DNA from 3 places in the Herbidospora sp. RD11066 genome. Region 1 is predicted to be linked to each of the others. Evidence: riboswitches for the same ligand, from Rfam matches in the RefSeq annotation. Region 1 holds a riboswitch; each other region holds the start of a gene.
The links. A riboswitch is a leader RNA that binds a small molecule or an ion and turns the genes downstream of it on or off. The one in region 1 is predicted to bind thiamine pyrophosphate.
Positions count from the first base shown of each region.

Region 2: linked by a shared signal. The riboswitch ahead of ACYQ78_RS14015 (purine-cytosine permease family protein) and the one ahead of tenA (thiaminase II) in region 1 are both predicted to bind thiamine pyrophosphate.
Region 3: linked by a shared signal. The riboswitch ahead of thiO (glycine oxidase ThiO) and the one ahead of tenA (thiaminase II) in region 1 are both predicted to bind thiamine pyrophosphate.

Region 1 covers NZ_BAAGDO010000002.1:1,170,354-1,180,411, reverse strand. Annotated here, with positions in the region: gene ACYQ78_RS11005 (response regulator) at 1-431, shown strand, start outside; gene ACYQ78_RS11000 (LysR family transcriptional regulator) at 426-1,280, opposite strand; gene ACYQ78_RS10995 (SDR family NAD(P)-dependent oxidoreductase) at 1,363-2,085, shown strand; gene ACYQ78_RS10990 (class I SAM-dependent methyltransferase) at 2,072-3,352, opposite strand; gene ACYQ78_RS10985 (MarR family winged helix-turn-helix transcriptional regulator) at 3,363-3,836, opposite strand; gene ACYQ78_RS10980 (amidohydrolase family protein) at 3,912-5,096, shown strand; gene ACYQ78_RS10975 (AI-2E family transporter) at 5,100-6,227, opposite strand; TPP riboswitch at 6,313-6,423, shown strand; gene tenA (thiaminase II) at 6,418-7,074, shown strand; partial or broken gene ACYQ78_RS10965 (DUF6010 family protein) at 7,127-7,372, opposite strand; gene ACYQ78_RS10960 (GlxA family transcriptional regulator) at 7,511-8,488, shown strand; gene ligA (NAD-dependent DNA ligase LigA) at 8,485-10,058, shown strand, end outside.
Region 2 covers NZ_BAAGDO010000003.1:542,659-552,716, reverse strand. Annotated here, with positions in the region: gene ACYQ78_RS14040 (purple acid phosphatase family protein) at 1-1,667, opposite strand, end outside; gene ACYQ78_RS14035 (hypothetical protein) at 1,908-2,384, shown strand; gene ACYQ78_RS14030 (ThuA domain-containing protein) at 2,643-4,970, shown strand; gene ACYQ78_RS14025 (hypothetical protein) at 5,044-5,499, shown strand; gene ACYQ78_RS14020 (hypothetical protein) at 5,619-6,248, shown strand; TPP riboswitch at 6,326-6,437, shown strand; gene ACYQ78_RS14015 (purine-cytosine permease family protein) at 6,431-7,765, shown strand; gene ACYQ78_RS14010 (hypothetical protein) at 7,758-8,435, opposite strand; gene ACYQ78_RS14005 (bestrophin-like domain) at 8,435-9,202, opposite strand; gene ACYQ78_RS14000 (methylated-DNA--[protein]-cysteine S-methyltransferase) at 9,298-9,867, opposite strand; gene ACYQ78_RS13995 (PAS domain S-box protein) at 9,956-10,058, shown strand, end outside.
Region 3 covers NZ_BAAGDO010000001.1:555,293-565,350, reverse strand. Annotated here, with positions in the region: gene metF (methylenetetrahydrofolate reductase [NAD(P)H]) at 1-125, opposite strand, end outside; gene ACYQ78_RS02580 (polyprenyl synthetase family protein) at 254-1,321, shown strand; gene thiE (thiamine phosphate synthase) at 1,644-2,306, opposite strand; gene ACYQ78_RS02570 (Rv2175c family DNA-binding protein) at 2,331-2,705, opposite strand; gene ACYQ78_RS02565 (NAD(P)/FAD-dependent oxidoreductase) at 2,749-3,918, opposite strand; TPP riboswitch at 4,044-4,158, shown strand; gene thiO (glycine oxidase ThiO) at 4,147-5,190, shown strand; gene thiS (sulfur carrier protein ThiS) at 5,191-5,391, shown strand; gene ACYQ78_RS02550 (thiazole synthase) at 5,399-6,169, shown strand; gene pknB (Stk1 family PASTA domain-containing Ser/Thr kinase) at 6,242-8,167, shown strand; gene alc (allantoicase) at 8,164-9,105, opposite strand; gene allB (allantoinase AllB) at 9,102-10,058, opposite strand, start outside.

The DNA.
Region 1 (10,058 bases):
TGCTGATCCTCACCACCTACGACCTCGACCACTACGTCTACTCCGCGCTCGCGGCCGGAGCGAGCGGGTTCCTGCTCAAGGACGTCACCCCCGAGCACCTGGTCGCGGCGGTCCGCCTGGTGCGGTCGGGTGACGCGCTGCTCGCGCCGACCATCACCCGACGGCTGGTCGAGCGTTTCGCCCGCCGTGACAACGTCGCGCCCGCGTTGCATCGGGAGCTGTCGCGGCTGACGTCCAGGGAGGTGGACGTGCTGCGCCTGCTCGCCACCGGTCTGAGCAACGCCGAGCTCGCCGACCGGCTGAACCTCAGCGTGGCGACGGTGAAGACCCACGTCGCGCGCATCCTGTCGAAACTGGGGCTGCGGGATCGGGTGCAGGCGGTGGTGGTGGCGTACGAGACCGGGTTGGTCACCCCCGGCGGCGGGTCATAGCTCTACGGCGGTGCGCACCAGGTCGGCAAGGGGGAGGGAGCGGCTGTGAGCGGGCCAGGCGATGTGCGTGACGACGCGGGGCGCGTCGGTGAGCGGGACGGCGGCGTGGTCGGCCCACAGCCAGGGGCGGGCCGAGTCGGGCAGGATCGTGACGGTGCGTCCGAGGGCGATGAGCTGGGCGAGCTGGGTCTGGTCGCGGATCTCCGGGCCGGGGCCGGGCGGGTAGACGCCCCGGTTCGGCCAGCGGGCGAGCGGCAGGCCGGGGATGTCGCTCACCTCGGCCGTCGAGAGAGCCGGGCGGCTCGCGAGGGGGTGACCGGCGGGCAGGATGGCGATCTGGCCCTCGCTCATGAGTTCCTCGCTGTCGAATCCGGCGAGGGAGTTGAATGGGGTGTGCATGAGCGCCGCGTCGGCCCGGCCGTCGCGCAGCAGGCCCTCCTGGTCGCAGAAGCCGCACAGCAGCACCTCGATCTCGGCGGCGCCGGGCCGGGCGGCGTAGGCGTCGAGGAGTTTCTGGAGGAGTTCGTGCACGCCGGCGGCCTTGACCGCCAGGACCAATCGGTCGCGGGAGCTGTCGGCGCCACCGGCGCGGCGGGTGCGCCGGGCGGCCGCGGCCGTGGCGTCGAGGGCGGCGCGGCCTTCGTACAGGAGCACTTCTCCGGCGCCGGTGAGGGCGACGCCGCGGCGGTTGCGATCGAGGAGCGAGACGCCGAGGCGGCGTTCGAGCTGCTGGATCGCGCGGGACAGCGGCGGCTGGGCCATGCCGAGGCGTTCGGCGGCGCGGCCGAAGTGCAGTTCCTCGGCGACCGCGACGAAGTAGCGCAATTCCCGCGTTTCCAGGCTGTCCACGCCCACCACCATACCCGCCGGGTATCACAGGCGACCGGATCGGTGTTGGCCGGGCCGCCCGGCCGCGCGCGAGCATCGGGCCATGAGCGAAACGAAGGTCGCGCTGGTCACCGGCGCGAACAAGGGAATCGGATGTGAGATCGCGGCCGGGCTGGGCGCCCTCGGCTACCGGGTCGGCGTGGGGGCCCGCGACGCGGCGCGGCTGGAGAGCGCCGTCGAGAAGTTGCGCGCCGCCGGGGCCGATGCCTTCGGGGTGCTCCTGGACGTCACCGACGACCGCAGCGTCACCGAGGCCGCCGCCGGGCTCGATCGGCTCGACGTGCTGGTCAACAACGCCGGAATCTCCGGGCCGACCGGGCCGGGCTGGGAGCAGGATCCGACGACGCTCGACCTCGACGTGGTCAGGACGGTCGTGGAGACCAATGTCATCGGGGTGATCCGGGTGACCAACGCGATGCTGCCGCTGCTGCGGCGCTCGGCGTCACCGCGCATCGTGAACGTCTCCAGCAGCGTCGCCTCGGTGACCCGCCAGGCCGACCCCGACGTCGCGATCGGTCCGATCATGGCGGCTTACTCGCCGTCGAAGTCGTTCCTCAACGCGGTGACCGTGCACTACGCCCGGCAGTTCACCGGGACGGGCATCCTGATCAACGCCGTCTGCCCAGGGCTGGTCGCGACCGATTTCACCGGCTTCGTGGGCCGCACTCCGGAAGAGGGCGCGGCCGTCGCGATCAGGTACGCGACGCTGCCCGACGGCGGCCCGACCGGGACGTTCGCCGACGACGCGGGCGTCATCCCCTGGTGACCACGCGCAGTACCGCCGTCAGCATCGGGAGAGTGAACTCGCCGTCGGCGGTCTCCGGGCGGTCGGCCAGGTAGTCGCGGATCCGGGCGAGCGTGGCTCGACGCTCCGGCTCCGGCATGACCAGCAGCCCGGCGCGGGTTGCGAGCGTCGCGACGAGTGAATCGGCGGTGCGCCGCTGGCCGTGCGGGAACTCGGCCCGCTCCGCCGAGCCGAACACCGGCGGAATCCGCAGCCCGGCGGTCTCGTTACGCCAGCTCGCAGGGGTGTCACGGGGGCCGATGGCCGCGCCCCCGCTGACCTGGGCGAGCCCGGCCACCCACTCGGTTTCGTCGTCGAGGACGTTCCACAGCCCGGCCAGCACGCCGCCGGGTACCAGGACCCGGGCGATCTCGGGACCCGCGACGTCCATGTCGAACCAGTGCATCGCATTGCCCGCCACCACGACGTCGACCGACGCGTCGGGCAACGGGATCGCCTCGGCACTGCCCAAAAGCGCACGGACACCAGGCAACGAACGGCGCAACTCGGCCAGCATCGCCGGATCGGGCTCCACCGCGATCACATCGGCGCCGACCGTGACCAGCGCGGCGGTCAACTTGCCCGTTCCGGCGCCGAGGTCCAGGACGCGCGAGCCGGATGTGGGCTTAGTTGCGATTCGGCGGGCATCGACTGCGGCTGGCGTGCCGCTTTCGGTGACCCGGTTGGGCGCGCCCAGACCGGGTGCCGGCTCGGTAGTGATCGTGTCGGCATCGGCCGCGGCGAGTGTGTCGGTTCTGACGCCGGGGTCCAGTGCACGCAGACCGGGTGCGGGCTCGATCGCGTTGGCTCCGGCTCTGAGGTCCAGGATGCGCGGACCGGATGTGGGCTCAACCGCGATCATGTCGGCATCGACTGCGGCTAGCGTGCCGCTTTCGGTGTCTCGGTTGGGGACACCAAAACAGGGTGCGGGCTCGATCGCGTCGCTATCCGCTGCGGCCAGCATGTCGGTTTCGGTGCCCAGGTCCGGTATGCGCGGGCCGGGCATAGGCCCAACGACGATCATGCTGGTCCGCGACTCGGTGCCTGGGTCCAGGACGTGTGGATTGGGTGCGAGCTCGGCTGCGATCGCGTCGGCATCCGCCGCCGGCTGGCCGGGCAAAGGCTCAACAACGAGCATGTCAGAGCCCAGCGCAGGCTCCAGTGCCCAGCGGACGGCGGCGAGCGCATAATCCGGGCGGTGCTCCGCATAAGCGGGTGCCGCCGTGCCGAAGGACGAGCCGAGGTCCACGCGGGTTCTCCTAAGACGCGTCAGGGGCCGGGAGCCGGGCGGTGGCGTCGGCGTATTTCAGTAGAAGCCGGGCGAACTCCAGCCGTTCCGCCCGAGGCCAGTCGCGGGTGATGTGTTCGAAGGCCTGGCGCTGCTGGTGGCGGAACAGGGCCAGCAGCGCCACCCCCTCGCCCGTCAGCTGAAGGACGGTGCGACGCCCGTCGAGCTGGGACGCGGCCCGCACCAGGTAGCCGTTGCTGATGCAGTCGGTCGCCATGCGGCTGGCGACCGACGCGTCGACCATCAGGTGGTCGGCCAGGGCGCCGATCGTGATCTCGCGGCCCGCCTCGGCCGCTTCGTCGACGATGTTGAGGACCAGGTTGCGCGTCAGGTCCTTGCGGCCCACGGGGCCGTCGACGGGGGCCTGCATGGTGCGGCGGCGGAGCCGGGCGAAGGCCATGCCCACGGCGTCGAGGAGCGGCTCCTCCTGCGGTGTTGCGCTCACATCGCCTTTCTACCACAAGGTGCATATATGTGCTATTAAGCATGTAATTGCATCATGCATACTTGAGGAGGCACCATGACCACGGCCATCGTCAACGCCCGTGTGTTCGACGGCGAGCGCGTCCGTGAGGAGACGACCGTCCTGCTGGACGGCGCGCTGATCGCCGCCGTCGGCACCCCGCCGCCCGACGGGGCGGAGATCGTCGATGCCCAGGGCGGCACGCTGCTACCCGGGCTGATCGACGCCCACGTCCACACCTCCGAACCCGCGCTTGCGCTGGCGCTGCGGTTCGGGGTCACCACCGAGCTGGAGATGCAGGGGCTGCACACCAAGAAAGGCCGTGCGCACCTGCCCGACACGGTCGCCGACGTGCGCTCGTCGGGGTTCGGGATCACGCCGCCGGGTGGGCATCCGAGCGAGCTGTTCCCGCCCGGTTTCGAGCCCGCGGCCGGGCCCGACCTGCCGCTGATGCCGTTCGCCAGTACCCCGGAGGAGGCGGTCGCGTTCGTGCCGCGGCTGGTCGCGGACGGGTCCGACTACATCAAGTTCATGGTGGACGACGGCTCGGTCGAAGGCCATCCCGGTCTGCCCATGCTCGACCAGGCCACGCTCAACGCCGGGGTCGCCGAGGTCCACCGGCACGGGCTGCTCGCCATCGCGCACACCCTCACGGTCGAGGCGACGCGGATGGCCGCCGAGGCCGGTATCGACGGGTTCGCCCACCTGTTCATGGATCAGCCGCACACCGCCGAGATCATCGATGTCATCGCCGCCTCGGGGGCGTTCGTGGTGCCGTGTGTGGTGCTGAACGCGTCCATGATGGGGATCACCGGTGGTGATCTGGCCGACGATCCGCGCGTGGGATCGCGGCTCGACGCCGCCTGGACCGCCACCCTGCGCAGCAGCTACGACCGCTATCCGCAGGGCCGTCTCGACGACGTGCTCGCCTCGGTGAAGGCGCTGCGTGACGCGGGGGTCGACCTGCTCGCGGGCACCGACGCCGCGCCCGCGCCGCTGCCGTTCCTGGGCGGCGTCGTGCACGGTGCCAGCCTCCACCGTGAGCTGCGCTACCTGGTCGAGGCGGGGCTCACGCCGATCGAGGCGCTGCGCGCGGCGACCTCCGTCCCGGCACGGCGGTTCGGGCTCACCGACCGGGGGCGCATCGCCGCAGGTCTGCGGGCCGATCTCCTTCTGGTGGACGGAGACCCGACCGTCACCATCGGCGACACCCTCAACCTGCGGCGGGTCTGGCGCGCCTGAACCTCACGACGTGTCCAGGCGCGGGAAGGCGACCTCGCGCAGGATCAGCCGCAGCGCCGCCGCGATCGGGATGGCGAACAGCGCGCCGAGGATGCCCAGCAGGGCCGCGCCCAGTGTCACCGCGACGAGCGTGACCACGCCGGGCACCTCGACGGCCGCGCCCATGATGCGCGGGACCAGCACGTAGTCCTCGAAGAGCCGGTAGACCACGAAGAAGACGGCGGTGGCCAGCGCGACGGGGAAGGAGACCGAAAGCGCCACCAGGAAGACGACCAGTCCGCCGAGGGTCGACCCCACGACCGGGATCAGGTCCATGAACGCGACGAACAGCGACAGCAACAGCGCGTACGGGACATTGAAGATCACCAGCCAGATGAAGGTCAGCACCCCGGCGACCGTCGACGTCACGAGGTTGCCGAGCACGAACCTACCTACTTTGCTGAGGATGTCCTCGCCGATGAGGATCGCGCGCGGGCGCCGCGAGTTGGGTACGCACCGGTAGGCGGTGGCCTTGATCCGGGGCAGGTCGGCCAGGAAGTAGATCGTCAGCACCAGCACGATCACCGTCGAGAAGGCCGCGCCCGCCACCACCTCGCCCGCGCCCAGCAGCCCGCCGACCAGCGAGATCTCGCTCTTACCGGTACCGAGCTCCTGGATCACGCGGGCCAGGTCGAACCGGGTGTTGAGCCGCCCCACGAGCGTGTTCTGGTTCGTCGCCTGCTGGAGATACATGGGCACGTCGTGGACGAACTGGCTCACCTGCGCCACGACGACCGGGATGGCCAGTGCGAGGAAGCCCCCGACCAGCGCCAGCGTCGCCACCACGATGATCAGCACGCTGGCCCAGCGCGGCACCCCCCGCCGCACCAGCCAGTTCGTGGCCGGATCGAGCCCGATCGCCAGGAACAGCCCCAGCCCGATGAGGATCAGCACGTCCTTCGCCGCCCCCAGCAGCAGGATCACCCCGTAGGTGACCGCCACGCCCGCCGCGGCCATCATCCCCACGTGGAACGGCGACCGCCGGTTGAACGGCCGCCCCTGCTCGCCGAACGGCCGCCGTTCGGTCGCCGCCGCGTTCGCCTTCTCCGCCGCCCGCTCGACGGGCCCCTCGGGAGGGTCGTGAGATGTCATGCCGCATCGCCCCCACCTGCCCATTCCCGCTGGCCGGAGGCGGCACCGGGCTTTGCCGGAAAATGGCGGGGTGGTCTAGGCTCGATCACGACATCGCGGGAGCCCGCGCAACGGGCTGAGAGTGTGGCTGAGGCGGCCACAGACCGCTCGAACCTGACCGGGTCATGCCGGCGTAGGGAGAAGGTCCGTAGTGACGTACAGCCAAGATTTATGGGACACCCGCGTCTACCAGGCGATTCTCGACCACCCCTTCATCACCGGGCTCGTCGACGGAACGCTGCCCCGTGAGGCGTTCCGCCACTTCGTCGAGCAGGACTCCCACTACCTGCGCGACTACGCCCGCGCCCTGGCCGTGTGCGCGGCCAAGGCGCCCGACGACGAGACCACCAGCGCCTTCGCGGGCGATGCCGCCGGGGCCATCGCGGCCGAGCGCGAGATGCACGCCGCCTTCATGGCCGACCTCGGCGGCTCGGCCGAACAGGCGGCCGCCGCGCCGGTCGGGCCGACCACCCGGGCCTACACCAGCTATGTCCTGGCCACGGTCTACGGGGGTTCGTTCCTGGACGGACTGGCGGCGGTGCTGCCCTGCTACTGGATCTACGCCCGGGTGGGGGAGGACCTGCTGAAGCGGTCATCTCCTGATCCGCTCTACCGGCGGTGGATCGAGGCGTACGGGAACGAGGCATTTCAGGACACGGTCCGCAGAGTGGTGACCCTCACCGACCGGGTCGGCGAGGAGGCCACCAAGGCGCAGCGCGCGCGGGCCGCGGAACACTTCGCCACCACGGCCCGCTATGAGTGGATGTTCTGGGACGCGGCGTGGCGCCGCGAGTCCTGGCCGCTGTGACGAAGCACCACAGCGCGATGACCGGATCGCAGATGGCGCAGCCGAAGGACGAATGCTCGAAGAAGGGGAGGATCGGGCTCCCTTTCAGGTGGTGGACGACGTCCCAGGCGGTGTGGATCAGCCAGCCGACACCGATCCAGGTCCAGCTGTTGAGCCCTTTGTACGCGACGAAGGTCATCACCACGGGTAGCAAAAGTTCCCAGTAGCCGAGCCCGCCGCCGCTCAGATAGGCCGCGCCCGCGCCGCCGACCAGCACGGCGTTGACGTGACGGCGGCGCGGTTCGGGGAACAGTGACATGACCGCGACGAAGACCAGCCCGATGAGAATCGGCATGACGATGTCCATGCGCGGCAGGCTAGATCGGCCGCGCGTGGGCGCCCCACGGGGTGAATCGACAATCTCCGCCGGGTTCTCGCCACCTCTACGGTGGTCGGCATGCACACGGTGGCGGTCCTGGCTCAGGACCATGTGGTGGCGGCCGACCTCGCGACGCCGATCGAGGTGTTCGGGCGGGCGCGGCTGGGCGACGGGAGCAATCCGTACAAAGTGCTGGTCTGCGCCCCGGCACCGCAGGTGGCCGGGACCGCCTTCACCCTCATCGCGCCGCACGGCCTCGCGGCGCTGCGGGAGGCGGACACCATCGTGGTCCCGGGCTGTTCCGAGGAGGCCTCGCCGCCGGCCGAGGAGGTCCTCGACGCGCTGCGCGCGGCGGCCGCGAGCGGCACCCGGATCGCCTCCATCTGCGTCGGCGCCTTCACCCTCGCCGCCGCCGGGCTGCTCGACGGCCTCAGCGCCACCACCCACTGGGCCGCCGCCGACCGGCTCGCGCGGCGGTTTCCGCTCGTGGACGTCAAACCCGATGTCCTGTACGTCGACAACGGCGCCGTCCTGACCTCGGCCGGAGCGGCTGCCGGGCTGGACCTGTGCCTGCATCTGGTGCGGCGCGACTTCGGTTCGGAGGTCGCCGCCGACTCGGCCCGGGTGTCGGTGGTGCCGCTGGAACGCGAGGGCGGGCAGGCGCAGTTCGTCCCGCACACCCGGCCCGCCGTTCCGCGGGGATCGCTGCTCGACCCGGTGCTGTCGTGGATCGAGGACAACCTCGACCACGAGGTCACACTGGCCGACATGGCCCGGCGCGGCGGGATGAGCGGGCGCACCTTCAGCCGCCGCTTCCGCGAGCAGACCGGCACCACACCGGTGCAGTGGCTGCTGCGGGCCCGGGTGCGGCGCGCCCAGTTCCTCCTGGAAACGACCGACGAGGGGGTCGAACGCGTAGCCGCACGGTCCGGATTCGGCTCGGCGACCGCGTTCCGTGAGAGGTTCAAACGCGTCGTCGGCGTCACACCGCAGTCGTATCGTTCGTCGTTCCGGAGCCGGAAAATGTCAGTGCCGTTCGAGAGGATGGGATCATGAACGAAACGCCCCCGATGACGCTGATCTCGGATGAGACCGCTTACGCCGAGGCCGTCCAGCTGGCCGTCGACGCCGCTGCCGCCTACTACGCCGACGGCACCTCCACCCTCGACGACGATGCTTACGACCGGCTGGTGCGCGGGATCGAGGCCTTCGAATCGGCCCATCCCGAGCAGGTGCTGCCGAACTCCCCGACGGGGAAGGTCGCGGGCGGCGCGGTCGTGGGCGACGTGCCGCACACGGTGCCGATGCTCAGCCTCGACAACGTCTTCGGCCCCGACGAACTGGTGTCGTGGGCGGGTTCGCTGGAGCGGCGGCTGGGGCGTCCGGTCGAGGCGTGGAGCGTGGAGGCCAAGCTCGACGGGCTGGCGGTGTCGGCGCGTTACCGGCGGGGGCGGCTGGTCCAGCTGATCACGCGCGGTGACGGCGTCGCCGGGGAAGACGTTTCCCACAACATCGGCACCATCGTCGGACTGCCCGGCCGGCTGGCCGAACCGGTCACCGTGGAGCTGCGCGGCGAGGTCATGATGACCGCCGCCCAGTTCGCCGACGCGTGCGCCAAGCGGCAGGCCCACGACGGCACCACTTTCGCCAACCCCCGAAGCGCGGCGGCGGGCACCCTCCGCACCAAGGAGCGCCCCTACGTCTGCGAGCTGACCTTCTTCGGGTACGGCGCCCTGCCCTTCGAGGGTGCCGAGACGCGCCTCAGCGAGCTGCCGCACAGCGAGATCATGGAGTGGGTGGCGGGCCAGGGCGTCCAGACGACGGCCGTCACGCCGGTCGCCGGGGTTCTCGTGGCCACGCTGGAAGAGGTGCAGGCGCGGGTCGAGGAGATCGCCGCCGCGCGCGCCGACCTCGAGTTCGGCATCGACGGCATCGTGATCAAGTGTGACCTGGCCGCCGACCAGGCGCTGGCCGGGTTCAGCTCGCGGGCGCCGCGGTGGGCGGTGGCGTACAAACTGCCCGCGACCGAGAAGATCACCAAGCTGGTCGGCGTCGAGTGGAACACCGGCCGCACCGGCATCATCGCCCCGCGCGCGGTTTTGGAACCGGTTGAGCTCGACGGCTCGATCGTCACCTACGCCACCCTGCACAACGCGGCCGACATCGGGCGGCGCGGGCTCATGCTGGGCGATTCGGTGACCGTCTACAAGGCGGGCGACGTGATTCCTCGCGTGGAGGCGCCCGTCGTCCACCTGCGCACCGGCGACGAGCGGCCGATTCCGATCCCCGAGGTGTGTCCGTCGTGCGGCGACGCGATCGACGCCAGCCAGGAACGGTGGCGGTGCGTGCGCGGGCGGGCCTGCCGGGCGATCGCGTCGATCGAATATGCGGCCGGGCGCGACCAGCTCGACATCGAGGGGCTGGCGGTCAACCGCATCCAGCAGATGCTCGACGCGGGTCTCATCGTCGATTTCGCCGACCTGTTCTTTCTGACCCGGGAGCAGTTGCTGGGGCTGGAGCGGATGGGGGAGACGAGTACGGACAATCTGCTCGCGGCGCTGGTGAAGGCCAAGGAGCAGCCTCTCAGCCGGGTGTTCTGTGCTTTGGGCGTGCGGGGAACCGGGCG
Region 2 (10,058 bases), on a different contig from region 1:
TTGACCGTGATCACCGGGCTGGTGATCTTCTGGGTGGCGCTCTCCAGGTACACCCGGTAGGTGCTGTCCTTGTCGAGGTCGGCCGGCAGCGTGAAGCCGTAGCTCAGCTTGCCCAGCGCGTCGGCGGTCTGGGTGCCGACGTAGGTGCGGGTGTCGACCGTGCCCTTGAGACGGAGCAGGTAGACCTTGATCTTCTCGGCCGGGTCGAAGCCGAACGCGGTGGCGGTGAGCTGCTCACCCGGCGCGACGCTGGTCTTGTCGACGGTGACCTGCTCGCCGGTGTTGCCGCTGCCGAGCTCGATGACGCTGCGCTCGCCCGCGTCGTTCTTGCGGATCACGAAGCCGTCGTGGTGCTCGCCGTTGGCGTAGCGGGCCTCGAAGCGGATCTGGTCCTTGTCGACGTCGATCATCTGGTAGAGCTGGGTGTTCTCGCTCGTGCTGATGACCTCGGCGCCGTTGCCGGTCCAGTTCACGCCGCCGTTGAGCTCGTACATCTTGCCGCCGGAGACCGACACGACGTACGAGACGCCGTTGTGGGTGGTCGCCGACTGGCGGGCGGTCTTCAGGTTGCCGCGGCCGTACGAGTGGTCGTGGCCCTGGAGAACCAGGTCGACGCCGTACTTCTCGAACAGCGGGGCCCACTGGGCGCGGACGACCGGGTTGTTACGGGTGCCGGTGTTGGAGTAGACGGGGTGGTGGAAGGTCACCACGGTCCACTTGTTCGGGTTGTCCTTGAGCAGACCCTCCAGCCAAGCGGTCTGCTTGGTCATCAGGTCGGGGATCGACTGGACGTTGCTGTTCAGGCCGATGAAGCGCACGCCCTGGTAGTCCACGTAGTACGCGGTCTTGGCGATGTTCTGCGCGCTCGGGTAGTCGGTCCAGGCCGGGCCGTTGTCCGGGTAGGGGAACTGCGGAACCCAGAACGACGACAGGTTGAGGCCGCTGTACTCGTGGTTACCCGTGATGGACAGGTTGTTGACCTGGCTGTCGATGAAGCCGCCGGCCTTGAACCACTGGCCCCACTGCTCCTCGCTGTTCGCGGAGTCGATGAGGTCACCGGCGTTGACGATCATCTTGGCCTGCGGCCGGTCGGCGAACGCCTGGCGGAACACGCGGGGGACGGCCGAGTCGATGTAGTTCTGCGCGTCGCCGTAGTAGATGAAGGAGAACGGCTGGAAACCGGCGGCGGCGGTGGTGAAGTCGTTCCACTCGCTCCAGTTGGTGCCGTCGCCGACGCGGTAGGTGTACCGGGTGGCGGGCTTGAGGGCGGTGAACTCGACCGTGTGGTAGGTCGAGGCGTACCCGAGGGTGGTGTTGACCGGGGTGCTCGACTGCGCCATCACGTTGCTGACGGCGCCGGCGGCCGGGGCGACGTCGCCCAGCGCGCGGGGCGCCTCCAGGATCTGGGCCTGGGCGACATCGGAGGTCGCCGCGGCGCGCCAGGTCACCTTCTGTGACGACGCGGGCGTGGCGGTCGGGGTGAGGATGACCCGGTCGGGCATCGGGGTGGGCTTGTGGATCTCGGCGGCGGGGAACTTCGGCGGTGCGGCGGCGCCGAACGCCACGGGGCTGAAGGCCAGACCGCCGACAAGCAGCGCACCGGCGCCGATCGCGATCAGTTTGCCCTGCCGGGTGCGCGGCGACCAGGGTCGGGTGGCGTCACTCACGTCGAGCTTCACTCCTGAGGAAGGGGGTTCATCCCGTCGAGGGAGCACGAGGGGATGTCCGAATCCACGCAGAAGGGGTTGGCCGGAACCTTGCCTCGAAGTGAACGGACGATCTTTACTTTCACTCCTGTACGCAGCGTCACCCGAGGTCAGACCGGGTGGTCGAGCGGACATCCGATCTCTGTACGGCCGACACTCGGCGTTGAGGTGATATTTCACTGGACCCACCAGCCTGGCGAGGTGCCGATGACCGTTGCCCGCCTTCTGGCGATGGTGCCCGCCGTGCTGGCGCTCGGCGTGCTCTTCGTCGTCCCGGTCGCGCCGGTCGTGGACAAGGGCGACGACTTCATGACCCCGGAGACGACCGGAGTGCTCAACCTGGAAGCGGGCGAGTGCTTCACCGACCCGGAGTACTCCCCGGCGGCGGGCGAGGAGGTCGTCCTCTACACGACCTGCGACCAGCACGCCGACAACCAGTCCTACGGCTTCGTCCACGCCGACGACGGGCCCTACGATCGCGCGGCGCTCGCCGAGTTCGGCTGGAGCAGCTGCCAGCGGGGGTTCGCGCACTACTGGCCGGGGGCGGCGGGCGCCGACCTGGACTACTACCCGATCCTGCCGACCGCCGAGACCTGGGCGGACGGCGACCGCGACGTCATGTGCGTGGTGTACGACCCCCGTGGCGCACTGACCGGCTCGCTGCTGCCCCGCGCCTGAATTTTCGCGGTGGCCGGGAGTAACTTTCGCGAGTGTCGGGAGAAACTTTTAGTCGAAAACTTTTGCCGACGAAAATCGAAAGTTCGTAAGATCGTTGACAAATGTATGAGGCGAAGCTCACACTTCCGACATTCAGCGCGTTAGGGAGTGGTGGCGCTCGGACGCGGTGGAGTTCCTGTAAGACCTCAAAAGAGGAGCGACATGCCGTCCTCTCGCACACGTCCCACCAAGCGATCGTTAGCGACTGCCCTGCTGGCAGTGCCCGCTTTGCTGATCGGCACGCCCGGAGTGGCGTTCGCCGCCGAGACCGGAGCCGCGCCCGTCCTCGACGTGGCCACGCTCTCCCCGGTCGACCCCGTCCCGAACTACAACGGGGTGGCGAACAACACCTCGTACGTGACCTCCACCTCCACGGGCGCCGGCGGCTGGTTCACCGGCAACGACGTCACGCTGAACCTGTCGGCGACCGACGACGACGTCGTCAACCTGTTCCGGGTGACCATCGCGGGGGTCGCGGTCGACGTACCCGCCGTGCGGAACGGAAACCGCGGCACCGCCGCACATGTGATCAGCGGCGACCGCAACAGCACGGTGAGCTACGTCGCGGTCGACGCGGCCGGAAACGCCTCGGCGGCCCGGACGATCACCGTGCGCATCGACACCAAGCCGCCGGTTGCGGCCTGGCCGGCGATCGCCACCGGCAAGGTCGCGCACAGCGCCACCGCCGCCTCGATCAACCCGACCCGCACCGACGCCACCCCCGGCTCGGGCGGCGCGGCGGTCCGCGACATGTGGATCGACGGCGTCTGGACCTACCCGATGCCGCTGGACCTGGCCACCCTCTCGGTCGGCAAGCACACCTGGGCGGTCAATGTCGGCGACTCCGCCGGCAACGGCGCCAAGTACACGCTGACCTTCGAGATCACCACCTCGATCGCCGACCTGCGCGCCCTCGTGCAGCGTTACGTGACCGCCGGGAAGATCTCCACGCCCAACGGCGCCCGCCTGCTGGCCCTGCTCACCGAGGCCGAGGGCGGCACCGCCGAGGCGTCCCTGACCAAGTTCGGCGCGCTGGCCGCCAAGGTCGCCCCCGCGGGCCACATGCGTGACTCCCTGGTCAAGGACGCCGCCTACCTGGTGGAAGTGCTCCAGGGCGTCGACCACCCCGCCATCGCCACCGGTGTCGCGGTGAGCGCGGGCAAGGGCATGGACCGCTACCCGTTCCGGGCTCCGGGCGAGGCCGTGCGGAACAAGCGGCCCAAGTTCAAGATCCTGCTGTTCGGCAACCGCCCTGGAGCGTTCCGCCACGAGCACATCCCGCTGACGATGGCGACGATCCAGGACCTCGGCCGGGCCAACTCCTTCGACGTCGACGTCTACGACTACCTCAGCCCCGAGGTGTCGGTGCAGGGCAACCCGTTCGAGAGCGCCGAGCGTCTGTCGCAGTACGACGCCCTGGTCGGCGTCTCCAGCGTCGGCAACGACGTGTTCGTCACCAACCGGCCCTCGACGACCACCCCCGGTGCCACCGTCGACGAGCAGGCCGCGCTCCAGACCTACATCCGCAACGGCGGCGGCTTCGTGGCCATCCACGGCGCCACCGACTCGATGCACAACTGGGACTGGTACAAGAACCTGACCGGCGGTGAGTTCGACAACCACGGCTCCAACGCCGGCGGCATCCAGAACACCTGTGGCGGCTGCCTCGTCGCCGAACTGGTCACCGAGGACGGCACCCACCCGGCCACGCGTCACTTCGAGAAGAAGACGACGATCTCGGACGAGCTCTACAACTGGCGGGGTTTCCTTCCCCGCGAGAAGGTGCACGTCCTGCAGACGCTGACCGAGTCGACCTACGTGAACGGCATCGGCAACAGCGCGGGCCGGATCGAGGGCGCCGACCACCCGATCTCGTGGTGCGCCAACTTCGACGGCGGGCGTTCCTTCACCCAGGCGCTGCTGCACAACTGGCAGCTCACCGCCAACCCGCTCTTCCAGCAGAACATCCTGGAAGGCATCAAGTGGGCCGCCGGCGCGACCTCCGGCAACTGCTCCACCCACACCGAGATGCGCGGCCTGGTCGCCGCCGGCGTGGCCGACGGTTCCGTCAGTGCCGACCTCGCCGCCACGCTGAACGGCGCGATCGACGCCTCGTACAACGCCTACCTGGTCAAGGACTACATCAAGGCGATGGACGAGGCCAAGGTCGTCCGCCGCGAGGTCAAGGCCAACCTGCCCGGTCCCGACAACACCCCCATCCGCGAGCGCGCCAAGGAACTGGCCGAGTGGATGAAGGTGCTCGCCGACGACGCGATCATCCTGCGCTTCCAGTCGGAGCCGGTGGGAGCCACCCACCAGCCCGGTGACGACGCGGTCTTCGCGGCCCCCGCCGACGGCCAGAACGTCACCTACCAGTGGCAGGTCAAGGCTCCGGGTTCGGCCGACTGGGCGGACGTCCCCGGCCAGACCTCGTTCGCGATCGACGTGGTCGCCGCGCCCGAGCTGAACGGCTCCGAATACCGGGTCCGCGCCACCGACCCGACCGGCGTGATCGTCTCGCGCTCGGCCGTTCTCCAGGTCGGCTGACCCACCCGTTCCACAGCCGGTGGCCCGAGATCCTTCGGGCCACCGGCCTCGCGATTCGATCAGGAGTGAACCGATGCGCCGCTTTCTCCTCCCGGCCGCGGCGGCGCTCGCCCTGTGCACCGCATGCGCCGGCACCCCGGCCGCGTCCGAGCCGGGGGCGGTCACCTGCGAATCAGGCCCGCGTACGCCCCTCGCGGCCCCCGGCGACACCGAGTGGCACCACCCCGACCGGGCCTTCTACGCCCCGGGCGACCAGAACATGCCCACCGGCGGCAGCCTGGAGCACCTGCTCGCCGGGGACAACGCCCTGATCGTCCAGTACTCACCTGAGCTGCCGCAGCCCTCGATCGACGAGCTCCGCGACTGGGCCGCGATGCAGACCGCCACGGTGGCCCTGCCGGGACCCGCGGAACCCGTCATCCGCGCCGAGATCGCCTCGAACGAGCTCACCTGCGACGGACTGGACCTGGCCCGGCTCACGGAACTGGCCGGCTCCCGCACCCCCGGACAGGTGACCGAACACTCGTAGATCCCCCGATCTGGTGCAGAATGCACCCCGTGATGCGGCGAACGATGGTTGTCGTCCTTGTGGCCGCCGGACTTGGCGTACCGAGTCCTGCGGTGGGGGCTGCGGATCCCTTGACGGCGGTGAAGGCGCAGTACGTGCCGGGCCACGGCGTCATGATCCGAGAGTGGGGGCATTCGTTCGCCAGCGCCCCGGCGAAGCTGGTCTTCTGGCAGGAGGGGTGGCTGGAGTTCGGCCGCAAACAGGTGGTGGCCTACGAGACGCGGGTGAAGCGCGCTCCCGTCAAGGACCGGATCAGGTCGCTCGGCGGCGGGAAGTACACCTACCGCACCAGCCCGGCGATCGTGCGTTCCCTGCCCAAGGGGAAGGTCTGGCGGGCCGGTCCCAGGGAGTACAACCCCTTCTGGAACCCCGTCTTCATCGTCGAACCGACGACGCTCAAGGCGCTGCTCAAGGCCGGGAAGCGCCGCAACGCGACCATGTACGAGGGCGTCATCGCCTACGGCGACCTCTACGCGGCCTCGCCGTCACTGCGGGCGGACACCCCGAAGCCTGACGAAGCCCAGGCGGCGGTGGACGTCAAGTGGCACATGTACACCAGTGCGAAAGGCCTGCCGAACCGGTTCTGCGCGAAAGTGGACGACGGCCAGGACGCCCCCGGCCGCGACACCTGCGTCAATTTCGACTGGTGGGGCGCGAAGAAACATCTGCCCGCCCCGTCCGTCGGCCGGGTCGTCTTCCCGGGCTCCTGACCTGTCGGGGGTGGTCGAACGGGTGCACATGATGCATCATGTGGGGACGAACCGGGCTGATCCCGGTTCGTTCACAACCTAAGAACCGCGGGAGCTCGGGCGTAACCGGGCTGAGAGGGCGACCAGCGTCGCCGACCGCATGAACCTGTCCGGGTAATGCCGGCGTAGGGAGCGTGTGTGTGATGACCGCTGTCATCGATTCCGAGGCACCCCTCACCCTCGACGAGGCTCCGCCGAAAACGCTCGGCCTGCTCGACCAGGGTGCACTGTGGGCCAACCTCGGGGTGTCACTGCTCGGGTTCTCAGGAGCGATCGCGCTGGTCAACCCCCTCGGGGACCGTCCGCTGAGTTTCGTCGCAGCGCTGACGGCCGCCGTGGTGGGCAGTCTCATCGGTACGGCCATGGTCGGCCTGGCCGCCATTCCGGGCACCCAGACGGGCGCCCCGGCGATGATGCTGCTCAGAGGGCTTTTCGGGGCGAAACTCTCCTATCTCCCGAGCGTGCTGAACATCATCCAGATGCTGGGCTGGGGGGCGTTCGAACTCTGGGTCATCGCCCAGGGCGCGCAGGCCATCGCGGGGCAGTTCGGGGTGACGGTGCCCTACGCGGTCTGGGTCGTCATCGCCGGGGTGATCACCACGGCGCTCACGATCAAGCCGCTCGGCGCCGTGCGCATCCTGCGCCGCTACGTCACCGTCGGCGTCGTGCTGGCGATGATCTATTTCGCGTACGAGCTGATCTCGCGCGGACCCTCGCTGGGAGCGGGGTCGTGGGAGGCGTTCACGCCGGCCGTCGACTACGTCATCGCGCTGAGCGTGTCGTGGGTGCCGCTTGCGGCCGACTTCTCGCGGTTCTCGAAGAGTTCGAGGGCGGCGTTCGGCGGGGTGGTCGGCGGCTACACGATCGCCCAGGTCTCCTGCCTGGCGCTGGGGATCGCGGCGCTGGCGCTCGTCGGCAACGACGTCAACCAGGTCTGGGATCCGTTCGTCACCGCGTCGCTCGGGGCGGTCTTCTTCGGGATCCTCGTGCTGCGGGAGACCGACCAGTCGTTCGTGAACGTCTACTCGGTGACGATGTCGCTGCAGAACCTGATGCCGAAGGTCGACCGGCGGATTCTCTCGGTCGTCATCGGGGTGCTGGTCACGCTGCTGGCGATCTTCGTGAGCGCGGACACCTACTCGGCGTTCCTGGGGATCATCGGGGCGGTGTTCGTGCCGATGTTCGCGGTGCTCACCGTCGACTACTTCCTGCTCGGCGGGCGCCGCAGGTGGGACACCTCGGAGCACGCGCCGTCGCGGTGGATCATGATCGTGCCGTGGGTGCTCGGGTTCGCCGCCTGGTGGATGGTCGCGGCGCCGACCAAGATCGAATGGTGGGATGCGATCTGGGATTCGGCGCGGGAGGCGCTCGGTTTCGTGCCCCAGATGAGCGCCGCACTCGGGGCGTTCCTGGTCGCCGCGCTGGTCACGCTGGCGATCGGGGGCCTGAGGCGGCGCTCGGTCAAGGCGACTATCTGATCCGGGTGAAGGCCACCGCCGCGGCCGAGGCGATCACGGTCGACAGGACGACCATGAAGAGCACCGACTTCAGCGGGTTCTCACGTTTCTTCGGGTTGGCCACGGCCGCGACCCTCGGTTCACGCCGCTCCGGTGTCGCCGACGGCGTCGGTTTGGGACGCGGTGACGGCTTCTTCACGGTCGGGACCGGCTTCGGAAGGCGTACCGGAACGACCCTGGCCGGTTGCTCCACCCTCGGCTTCGGCTCTCTCACCGGAGGAGGCGGCGGCGGGGGTGGCGGCGGCGGTGGCGGCGGAGGTGGAGGAGGCGGCGGCGGTTCCTCCACCTGAGGCGGCGGAGGTGGCGGTGGCGGCTCCACCTGCGGTTCCTCCGGCAGAGGCGGCGGACACGGCGTCTCCGACGGGGTCGGCGCCGGTGGCTCCTCGGCGGGCGGCGGTGGTGGCGGAGGCGGCGGTGGAGGCGGTGGCGGGTTGCACGGCGGCTGCTGGAGGACACCGACCCCCAACTCCACGTCGAGGATGACCCCGACCTGGACGCACACCCCCACGCCCGGCCCGACGCCGACACCGACGTCGAGGATGCCGTCGGCCGTCGCGGCCGGGGCCGAGGCCACCGAGAGCGTGGCCAGCATCAGGAAGCCGAGTGTCGCGGCGGTTATTCGGCTTGTCATCAGCTCAATCCTGAGATTCGGCCGAATTCGGCCAGTGCGCTGGTGAACGCGTCGGGCTTCACTGCCAGCCCGCCGTCGAACACATGGATGATGTCGAAGGCCATGAAGATGCCGACCCCCAGCAGTGCCGCCATGGCCAGCATCGGCAGCAGCGCCATGCCCTTCGGGCGGGCCCCGGCCAGGAACGGGAAGACCAGCACGATCAGGCCGGTCACCACGGTCAGCACCAGCAGGATGGTCGGCGGGGTGGCCCCCGCGTCGGCGGCGCGCTGGACCCGCGACGAGCTCAGCTGGGAGATCTGGTCGACCACGGCCGCCTTGGCGTCTTCCTGGTCGTCACCCTGGACGACCAGCCCGGAGACCTGGGTGCGCAGCGTGTTGAGGCGGGTGGTGCCCTCGGTGCTGAGCTGGCCTTCGGCCATCAGCGGCCACTCCTGGTCGACCACGAAGCCGATGTAGTCGCGCAGCCCGGCCTGCACCTGCGCCGCGGCGGCCGGAGGCAGCTCGTTGGCGGCCCAGTAGGCCTCCACGGCCGACTGGCTCTCCGTGTACGTGTTCTGCCTGGCCGCGTCGGCGGTCGTCCACGGAACGACGATCGCGATGGCGAAGACCAGCAGGAACAGCGCCGACAGCATCGACCCGGCGTGGCCGACCGTCGGGCCGCCGGGGTCGGAGTCCTCGCTCCCGGTGCCGAACCTTCTGAAGATGAACGCCGAAAGTGCCACCACGGCGACCGCCGACCCGACGGCGACGATGAACCCCAGCATGACCACTCCCCACTAGTGACCTGGTGATTGCTCGGCGTGAGATTACTATCACATTGAGTGATCACAGGTTTACCGTGTGGGGACAGACACGTTGGCTAAGCGGATTCCAGGTTCAGCAGCATCTCTTTGGCGGCTTTTCCACCGGCGTAGGCCCCCGGCAGCCCCGGCCCCTCGACCACCCGGTGACACGGAACCAGCAGGCAGACGGGGTTCTCGGTGACCGCGTTGGCGACCGCGCGCAGCGCCTGGGGCCGGCCGATGCGGGCGGCGACCGCGGCGTAGGTGGTGGTCGTGCCGTAGGGCGTCGAGGTGATCATCTGCAGCACGCTCCGGGCGAACGCCGTCGCGAGGCGGAGGTCGAACGGGAGCGTGAACGTGCGCAGCCGCCCGTCGAAGTAGGCGTCGATCTCCCGCTTCAGCGGGTCGAGGCGGCTGGGGTCATGGCCGATGAACGACCCGACCTCCCGGTAGACCCGGGCGTACACCGCGTGTTCGTCGTCGAATGTGGTGGCAATCACACCCCGCGCGGTGACGGCGAGGACCATCCGTCCGGCCGTCGTGTCGTGGGTGCCGAAGGCGATCGTGGGGACGGATTCCCCGACGTACGTGGGTGAGGTGACCCGGAGCAGTGCCTCCAGGTCGCCCGATGCGGCCGACGCGTCCATGGCACTTCCCTTCCCCGGGTTCGAGGGCAGCGTAGCGGAGCATGGGAAAAGCCCATGATCACGAGCGGAAAAGCGGCACGATGGACCCGTGGAATGTGACCACTGGGATAAACGTGACGACGAGGACGAAGGGATCGCGCGGGCGGTAGTCGCCAGCGCGGCCGATGCCATCGTCGCACTCGATCGCGATC
Region 3 (10,058 bases), on a different contig from region 1:
TGAACCTCCGCCTCAGGAGTGCGCGGCGGGCCGAACTCGAACGAGAACGACCGTTCGCCTGCCGCGAGCAACTCCTTCACGGTGGCGACGCGGTCGGGAAAGCGTGAGGGGAGACCCAGAGCCATGCGGCCAAGGCTACTAGTCCCGCGGGAAAGAGGCGGGAACGCCTTCGCATGAAGATCGAATTCAACCTCACCTATAACAACCACCCCGGCAGATGAACGAATCGATCACCTCCAGATACCCTCATTACATGACAAATGCCACCGCGCCTTTGGACTTCATCCGCCCCGAGGTGGATCGGGCCCTCAAGCGCTTCATCGACCGCCACCGGATGGCGTTCGACGACCCCGATCTGGCCGTTGTGCTGGGCGCGGTGCAGGACTTCCTCACGGGTGGCAAACGCCTGCGCCCGGCCTTCTGCTACTGGGGCTGGCGCGCCGCCGGGGGCGCCGACGACCCGGGGGTGATCTCGGCCGCGGCGGCCCTGGAGCTGCTCCAGGCGAGCGCGCTCGTCCACGACGACGTCATGGACTCCAGCGACCTGCGGCGCGGCATGCCCTCGGCGCACCGGCGCTTCGAGAAGCTGCACGTCGACTCCGGGTGGCACGGGTCGGCGGTCCAGTTCGGCGAGGGCGCGGCGATCCTGGTCGGCAACCTGCTCCTCATCTGGGCGGGCGAGCTGTGGCGGACCTCCGGCGTGCCCGCCGAGGGCGTCGAGGCCGCGCAGCCGGTCTTCGACCACATGCTGACCGAGCTGATGAACGGCCAGTACCTCGACCTGCTCGCCCAGGCCCACGGCGAGAACTCCTTCGAGAGCGCCCGGCGGGTGGCCCTGTTCAAGAGCGGCAAGTACTCCGTCGAACATCCGCTGCGCCTCGGCATGACCCTGGCGGCCCGGTCACGTGAAGACTGGATCGACCAGGTCTGCGCGGGCTACGGCCAGAACGTCGGCATCGCCTTCCAGCTGCGCGACGACGTCCTCGGCGTCTTCGGCGACCCCGCCGAGACCGGCAAGCCCGCCGGAGACGACCTGCGCGAGGGCAAGCGCACGATGCTCATCGCCCGCACCCTGGAGCTCGCGTCCGCCTCCCAGGCCCAGACCGTGCGCACCCTCGTCGGCGACCCGAAACTCGACTCCGAGGGCGTGGAAACGCTGCGAGGCGTCATCGTCGACACGGGCGCCCTCGCCTCGGCCGAGGACCTCATCACCACGTACGTAAAGGAGGCCCTGTCGGTCCTCGACGCGGCCCCCATCACGGCCGACGCCCGAGAAGCCCTCAAAGCCCTCGCCATCGCGGCGACGACCCGGCGCAACTAGACGAGTCCGGAAATATCCGGCCCATCGGGCCGGATACAGCGGCGACCGCGCACCCCTCGATACCGCGATACATCCGGCGCAACAGGCCGGGTCACCTCCGACCGCGGACGGCTCAATCTCGCGACATATCCCGCCCAGCAGGCCGGATCCCAGACGACGACGCCAACATGAAAGAACGCGCTGCCGCGCACACCTCGATACCGCGACACATCCCGCCCAGCGGGCCGGATCCCAGACGACGACGCCAGCGTGAAAGAAGGCGTTGCCGCGCACAACGCGATACCGCGTCCCGCAACGGCCGTCGCGGTCGCGGGAAGCCGGTTCAGGCCGTCTTGAGGCGGTTGCTCAGCTCTTGGGCCGCCGCCTTCGGGTCTTCGGCCTCGGTGATGGCGCGTACGACGACCACGCGGGTCGCGCCCTGGGCGAGGACCTCGTCGAGGTTGCCCAGGTCGATGCCGCCGATGGCGAACCAGGGCCGCGCGGCACCCAGGCCCGAGGCGTGGGCCAGCAGTGGGAGGCCCGGTGCGGGCCGGCCTGGCTTCGTGGGTGTCGGCCAGGTCGGGCCGCAGCAGTAATAGTCCACGCCCGGTTCCGACGCTGCCACGGTGGCCTCGTCGAAGGCGTGGGTCGAACGGCCGATCACGATCTCCTCGCCCAGGAGGGCGCGGGCGATCGGTACGGGTAGGTCGTCTTGACCCAGGTGAAGCACGTCGGGACCGAACCCGGCGGCCGTGGCCGCGTAGGCGATGTCCGCCCGGTCGTTGACCGACAGAAGGGCTCCGTGCCGGTCGCAGGCCGCGCGGAAGACCTCGAGGAGGGCGAGTTCCTCCCGCGCCTCCAGGCCCTTCTCACGGAGCTGGACGATGTCCACCCCGCCGGAGAGCGCGGCGTCGAGGAATTCGACCAGGTCGCCACGCTCTCGGCGGCCATCGGTGCACAGGTACAGGCGGGAGTTGGCGAGTCTGCGCCGGGAGGGATCGGTCACCCGCCCCACGATGCCATGGGGCCGTTAGAACCCGAGTGCCTGGGCCCGCCGCTTCACCTCGGTGTGGCGCCCGGCCTTGATGGCGTCGATCGGGGCGCCGGGCAGCGACTCGTCGGGAGTGAAAAGCCATCTGATGGACTCGAGTTCGCTGAAGCCCGCGTCGGCGAGCACGGTCAGCGTTCCCGGGAGACCCTTGATGACGTCGCCTCCGGCGATGAACACCGCCGGGATCTGCGGCTCCCCGCCGCCCCTGCGGGCGCCGACGAGCTTCTTGTCTTTGATGAGCTGCTTCGCCCTGCCGATGCTGAGCTGGAGCTTCTTCGCTACGTCCGAGAGAGGGAGCCACTCCCCCACGAGCTGGTCGGTGTCTCGGTCGATCTGCGCAACTGTAAGCGTCACGAATCCACCATTACCACACGGCCGCCTCCACGAAACACCCAGTTTACGCCACGGTGCAGTCTCGAAGGGTAACGCTTGGGTCGGCGAGGCGGGTGGCGTCGAGCCTTTGCCGTCCTTCGACGAGACGTCTGCCTTGCACCAGATCGCGTGGTCTGTCGACCGTGAGGATGGCGACCAGGCGGTGGTCGGCGGTCAGCCAGCAGGCCGCCCACTTGGCGTCGGTCTCGGGGTCGCCGCGCAGGACCAGGTTGGCGCCGTGGTGGTGACCGGCGTACTGGACCATGCGGCCGAACTGCTCGGACCAGAAATAGGGCACCGGGTCGTAGATCGCGTTCTCGCCCATCAAGGTCGCCGCGGCGGTGTCGGGCGCGCCTAGGGCGGTGTCCCAGTGTTCGACGCGCATGCGGCGGCCGAAGCGGCGGCTGTACCAGTTGGCGCAGTCGCCCACGGCGACCACGTTGGGCGAGAAGCTGCGCAGGTGCTCATCGACCAGCACGCCGTTGTCGAGTTCGACGTCGGAGCCGTCGAGCCAGGCGACGTTGGGGCGTACCCCGACCCCGGTGACGACCACGTCGGCCGGGATCCTGTCGCCGTTCATCAGGGTGAGGCCGTCGGGGTCGACGGTGCCCACGGTGGCGTCGAGCAGCAGGTCGATGCCCGCCTCGGCGTACCAGGGGATCATGTACCTGCCGATGGGCAGGGCGGTGGAGACGGGGGCGTCGCCCGCCTCGACGACGGTCACGCGGCAGCCCGCCCGCGCGGCGGCGGTGGCGACCTCGGCGCCGATCCAGCCCGCGCCGATGACGGCGACGCGGGCGCCCTCGACCAGGCTGGCCCGCAGCGCGAGGGCGTCGTCAATGGTGCGCAGGACATGCTGGTGGCCCTCTCCGCGCAGGCGGATCGGGGTGGCGCCGGTGGCGACGACCAGGCCGTCGAAGGAGAGCTCGCCGTCGGTCGTGGACAGGACGCCGTCGCGCAGGCCCTTGGCCGCGGTGCCGAGCATGAGGCGGACGTTCAGCGCCTCGAGATCGGAGTCGACGACCGTGGAGTCGGCGTCGCCGAGGAGGACCGCCTTCGACAGGGGCGGGCGGTCATAGGGACGATGAGGCTCCTCGCCGACCAAAGTGATGCGCCCTGGGTATCCGTGGGCCCTTAACGCCTCGACACTCCGGACGCCGGCCAGGCCGGCCCCCACCACCACGACGTGATCCACGAGTAGACCCTAGATTGCCGACGGGCCCACCCGCCAATGGAGATTCGGTAACGAATTGAGTAAGTAGCTCGCACATCAGAGCGATTCCGTGTTGTGCGCATCAGATCAATTCGCATTACTCTGGGACAAAGACGCGCGGGAGTCCGGCTGACCGGGCTGAGAGGGGAACTCCACAGGTTCCCGACCGCTATCGAACCTGATCCGGATCATGCCGGCGAAGGGAGCGCGATGAACGCTTCAGATGTATTCGTGATCGGCGGCGGTATCGCCGGTCTGTCGATCGCGTGGCGGGCCGCCTCGCGGGGCCTGACCGTCACGCTGGCCGACCCCGACCCGGGTTCGCGGGCGACGCGCGCCTCGGCGGGCATGCTGGCGCCGGTCAGCGAGGTCACCTACACCGAGGAACCATTGCTGCGCCTCGGCCTCGCCTCGCTGGAGCGGTGGCCCGAGTTCGCGGGCGAGCTCGAACAGGCCAGCGGGGTCCCGGTCGATCTCCGTTCCGACGGCACGGTCGAGGTCGCCTACGACGCCGACGACCTGGCCCAGCTCGACGAACTGGCCGCCTTCGAGGAGAAGCTCGGGCTGCGGGTGGAGCGGCTGACCGGGCGCCAGTGCCGCCAGGCCGAGCCGATGCTCTCGCCCAACGTCCGGGGCGGGCTGCTGGCCCGCGACGACCTGTGGGTCAACCCCCGCAGGGTCACCCAGGCCCTCCAGAAGGCCTTCCAGAACGCGGGCGGGAAGATCGTCAAAGAGCACGTCACCTCTCTCGACGGGATACCGGGCCAGATCGTGGTCGCCGCCGGTGCCTGGACGCCGAGCCTGCTCCCCGGGCTGCCGGTCCGGCCGGTGAAGGGGCAGATCCTGCGGCTGCGCGGCCCGCGCGGCCTCCTCCAGAAGTGTGTACGCGGCAAGGTGCGCGGCTCCGACGTCTACCTGGTCCCCCGCGACGACGGCGAGATCGTGGTCGGCGCGACGATGGAGGAGCTCGGGTTCGACACCCGGGTGACCGCGGGCGGCGTCTACGAACTGCTGCGCGACGCGCGCGAACTCGTCCCGGGGATCACCGAGCTCGACCTGGCCGAGACCTTCGCGGGGCTGCGGCCCGGCACCCCCGACAACCTCCCCTACGTCGGCAGGCACGGCGGCGTGTGGGTGGCGGCCGGTCACCACCGCGCGGGCGTGCTGCTCGCGCCGCTGACGGCCGACGCCGTCGTCGCCGGTCTCCACGGCGACCCCAACCCGATGCCCGAGTGCGACCCGGCGAGGATCTGAATGCGCATCACGATCAACGGCGACCCCTGCGACCTCGACGACGGGGCGACGGTGACGAAGGCCGTGCACACACTGACCTCGCAGGCCGCGGGGATCGCGGTGGCGGTCAACGACGAGGTGGTCAGCCGGGGCGCGTGGGACGCGACCCCGCTGGCCGAGGGCGACCGGGTCGAGGTTCTGACCGCGGTCCAGGGAGGCTGAGGCACCGATGGACGATCCCCTGCTGATCGGCGGCGAGGAGTTCGGCTCGCGGCTCATCATGGGCACCGGCGGCGCTCCGTCGCTGGAAGTGCTCGACCGGGCGCTGGCGGCCTCGGGCACCGAACTGACCACGGTCGCGATGCGCCGGCTCGACCCGGCGAGCCGCGGTTCGGTGCTGGACGTGCTGCGCGAACGCGCCATCAAAGTGCTGCCGAACACCGCCGGCTGTTTCACCGCGGGTGAGGCGGTGCTGACCGCGCGACTCGCCCGGGAGGCGCTCAATACCGATTGGGTCAAGCTCGAAGTCATCGCCGACGAGAGAACCCTGCTGCCCGATCCGATCGAGACGTTCGACGCGGCCGAACGCCTGGTCGCCGACGGTTTCGTCGTGCTTCCGTACATCGGGGACGACCCGATCCTGGCCCGGCGGCTGGAACAGGTGGGATGCGCGGCGGTCATGCCCCTGGGCTCCCCGATCGGATCCGGACTGGGCATCCGAAACCCCCACAACATCGAGCTCATCGTGGAATCCGCTCAGGTGCCGGTGATCCTGGACGCCGGGATCGGCACCGCGAGCGACGCCGCGCTGGCCATGGAACTGGGCTGCTCGGCGGTGCTGCTGGCCACCGCGGTGACCAGGGCGCGGAAGCCCGATCTGATGGCGGCGGCGATGCGCGGCGCGGTCGAGGCGGGGCGCCGGGCGTTTCTGGCGGGCCGAATTCCCCGGCGGCGATATGCTGAGGCGTCCTCGCCGGGGCGACCGTTCCAAGACGGGTAAACCTTCCTGTTTCGGTCTCGGTTTGGGATTCCTGCACTCAGCACGTGGCAAATCACCCGTAAACTCGAGGCCGTGGACACGACGCTTTCCGATCCGCTCGTCGGGCATGTGCTCGACGGTCGCTACCGCGTCGAGTCCCGGATCGCCCGGGGCGGCATGGCGTCCGTCTATTTGGCTCTGGACGTCCGGCTCGACCGCATGGTCGCGATCAAGGTGATGCACCGGTCGCTGGCAGAGGACCCCGAGTTCGTGCGGCGGTTCATCGGCGAGGCCAAGTCCGTCGCCTCGCTCTCCCACCCCAACATCGTGCACGTCTTCGACCAGGGCACCGACGGCGACCACGTCTACCTCTCGATGGAGTACTTCCCCGGCAAGACGCTGCGGGCCGTGCTCGACGAGCGGGGGCCGCTGGCGCCACGTGAGGCCCTGGAGATCATGATCCCGGTGCTGGCGGCGCTCGGGAGCGCCCACCAGGCCGGGCTGATCCACCGCGACGTGAAGCCAGAGAACGTGCTGATGACCGAAGACGGCCGGGTCAAGGTCGTCGACTTCGGGCTCGTGCGCGCCATCGAGGGCGGCAACCAGACCCGCAGCGGCGTGATGATCGGCACGGTCGGCTACATGGCGCCCGAGCAGGTCACCTCCGGCCAGGCCGACGTCCGCAGCGACGTCTACGCCGCCGGGATCATGCTGTTCGAGCTGCTCACCGGGCGTCAGCCGTTCGGCGGCGAGAGCCCGGTGTCGGTGGCCTACCGGCACGTGCACGAATCGGTGCCCGCGCCTTCTTCGTTCTCCTACGACATCCCGCCGTCGCTCGACGGGCTCGTCGCCAGGGCCACGGCCAAAGAACCGGTCGACCGGCACCACGACGCCAACGCGATGCTGGTGGCGGCCGTCGAGGTGCACCGCACCCTCCCCGCCGCCACGACCGGGCGCCACTCGGTGCCCGCCCGGCAGCAGTCGGCCGAGCAGGCGTTCTTCTCCGGCTCCCACACGATGATCCAGCCGGCCATCGAGGTCCCGGCGACCCGGCCGCCGAGGTCCCCGGCCCGGCGCGGGTTCCGCATGAACTGGTTCATCGTCGGGCTGGTCGTGGTGATGGTGGGCGGCATCGCGTTCAGCGGGTGGTATTTCACGCTCGACCGCACCGCGATCGTGCCCGACCTGGTCAAGCGCAACATCGAGGCGGCCCGCCAACTCGCCGAGAGCAACGGCTTCACCATCAAGATGGGCGAGGGCCGCTTCGACCCCAAGGTGCCCAAGGACATGGTGCTGGAGACCAGCCCGGTCAAGGGCGTCGAGGCCGAACGCGGCACGGTCATCACGATCATCGCCTCGCGCGGCCCCGAGATGGTCGGCGTGCCGAAGACCGAGGGCATGACCGAGGCCGACGCCCGGGTGGCGATGTCCGAGGCGGGGCTCAACGTGTCCCGCATCCGCCGCACCCCGAGCGACACGATAGGGCGTGGCCTGGTCATCCGCACCGATCCCGTCGTCGGCAAGAAGGTCGAGAAGGGCTCCAACGTCATCCTGGCGATCAGCATGGGCCTGCTCCTGCCCGACGTGGTGAACCTGCCGCGCGACCAGGCCGAGGCGCTGATGCGGGAGAACGGCTTCGACCCGAGCTGCATCAACGAGGTCGTCGACGACCAGCAGGCCAGCCTCGTCATTGCCCAGGAGCCGGCCGCCGGCGCCGAGGTCGACAAGGGCGCCCGGGTCTGCCTGACCGTCTCGCGCGGCCCCGACACCGGCTTCAAGTGGCCCTGGGAGCAAGACCCGTCGGTGGCCGCCCCCGACTTCGTGAACGTCCCCGACGTGCGGTTCAAGAACGTCGAAGAGGGCAAGCGCGAGTTAGAGGCGGCCGGGTTCAAGGTCCAGGTGCACAAGCTGTTCTCGCGGGGCCGTCCCGGCGGCGACAAGGGCCAGGGGCAGCGGATCCGCGGCCAGCAGCCGTTCGGTCAGCAGCCGGCCGGCAGCACCATCCATCTGTGGTTCTAGCTCAGCAGGTTTCCCAGCAGGCGTAGCCGGGCCAGGCCCCCGTCAGGGTAGATGTCGCACCTGACGTGGGTCACCGGCCGGTCGCTGTCGAGCCGGAACCGGTGCTGGGCGTCGGGCTGGAGACGGGTCTTGCCGAGGAGACTGAACCAGTCACCATCGCCGTCACGGCCCGACAGCGACAGCCAGCCGGGCGCGTTGAAGACCAGGTGGCTGGTGTCGACCTCGGCGACGGTGATCGTGCCGCGCCCGGCGAGGCGCACCGTCAGCCAGTCGTTGCCGTCGTCGCGGCGGCGCGCGGTCTCCCAGCCTTCGGCCTGGTGGCGGGCCAGGCCGGGGGCGATCACGTTGTTGGGCGAGCTGTAGAACTCGTTGGAGCACTCGATCACGCGGGCGCCGTTGGCGAGCGCGGCCAGGTCGATGGTGAGGCCGTGCAGGAACGCCGGGTCGGGCACCACCTCGCCGTGCACCCGCAGCCGGGCCACTCCCCCGTCGGGGAAGATGTTGAGCCGCACGTGCGTGTAGCGGTTCGGGTCGTCGACGGTGAACTCGTGTTCGCGGTCGCCGCCGAGGGGGCTCTTGGGCAGGATCTCGGTCCAGCCGGTCAGTTCGTGGGCGTCGAGCGGCTCGTCGACGGCGCAGGCCTCGACCGAGGCGTAGGGCGGGTAGTTGCCCTTGAACCAGGCGGTGTCGATCACCAGGCCGTGGATGCGGCCGGGCAGGCCGAGCCGGACGACCGCCCAGTCGTGCCCGGTGGTGCGCCGCCGCCGGGTCTCCCAGCCGTCGTAGATCTGGCCCTTGGCGCCGAAGTCGTGGGTCTGGAACTGGGCGGGGTAGGGGCGGATGAGCGCCTGGCGTTCGGCGAACGCCTCGTCGTTGGCGGCGATCACGGAGCCGCCGAGGCCGCGAACGGCCAGGTCGGGAAGGTGGCGGAAGGTCATCGGGCACCTCTCGTCAGGAACCGGCCGCGGCCGGGGGCCGCACCGCGGAGCCAGGTCTGCTGGACGACACCGCGCAGCGACCGCCCCTGGTAGGCGGTCACGGGGTTCTTGTGGGCCAGGTCGCCGGCCTCGACGACGAAGCCCGCCTCGGGGTCGAAGGCCACCAGGTCGGCGTCCGCGCCGACCTCGATCCGGCCCTTGTACGACAGCCCGGCGAAGTCGGCGGGACCCCGGGCCATCCATCTGACGACGTCCTCCAGAGTGAACCCCCGGGAAGAGGCCTCGGTCCAGATGGCGGGCAGGCCGAGCTGCAACGACGAGATGCCGCCCCAGGCCACGGCGAAGTCGTCGGCGCTCTTCATGTCGGCCGGGCAGGGCGAGTGGTCGGAGACGATCCCCATCAGGGTGCCGTCGGCCAGGCCCGCCCACAGGGCGTCGCGGTTGGCCGCCTCGCGGATCGGCGGGCAGCACTTGAAGGCGGTGCCGGTGACCTCCTCCGCGCTGAGGGTCAGATAGTGGGGGCAGGTCTCGGCGGTGATCCGCACCCCCGCCGTCTGGGCCTCGCGGAGCACCGCGATCGCGTCACCGGCGGAGACGTGCACGATGTGGGCCCGCGCGCCGGTCTCCCTGGCCACCGCGATCACCGTCTCGATGGCCCTGACCTCGGCCTCCTGGGTGCGCGAGCCGAGGAACTCGGCGTAGGAGGGGCCGGTGGGCTCGGTGAGCGTCCAGGGGTCTTCGGCGTGGGCGATGAGCAGGCCGTCGAAGCGGGCCAGTTCGCGCAGGGCCAGGGTGAGGCCGTTGCCGTCGAGGGCGGGGAACTCGTCGACGCCCGAGGGCGACAGGAAGCACTTCACGCCGAACACCCCGGCGTCCCACAGCGGGCGCAGGTCGCCGAGGTTGCCGGGGATGGCGCCGCCCCAGAAGCCGACGTCGACGGCGATCTGGCCGTA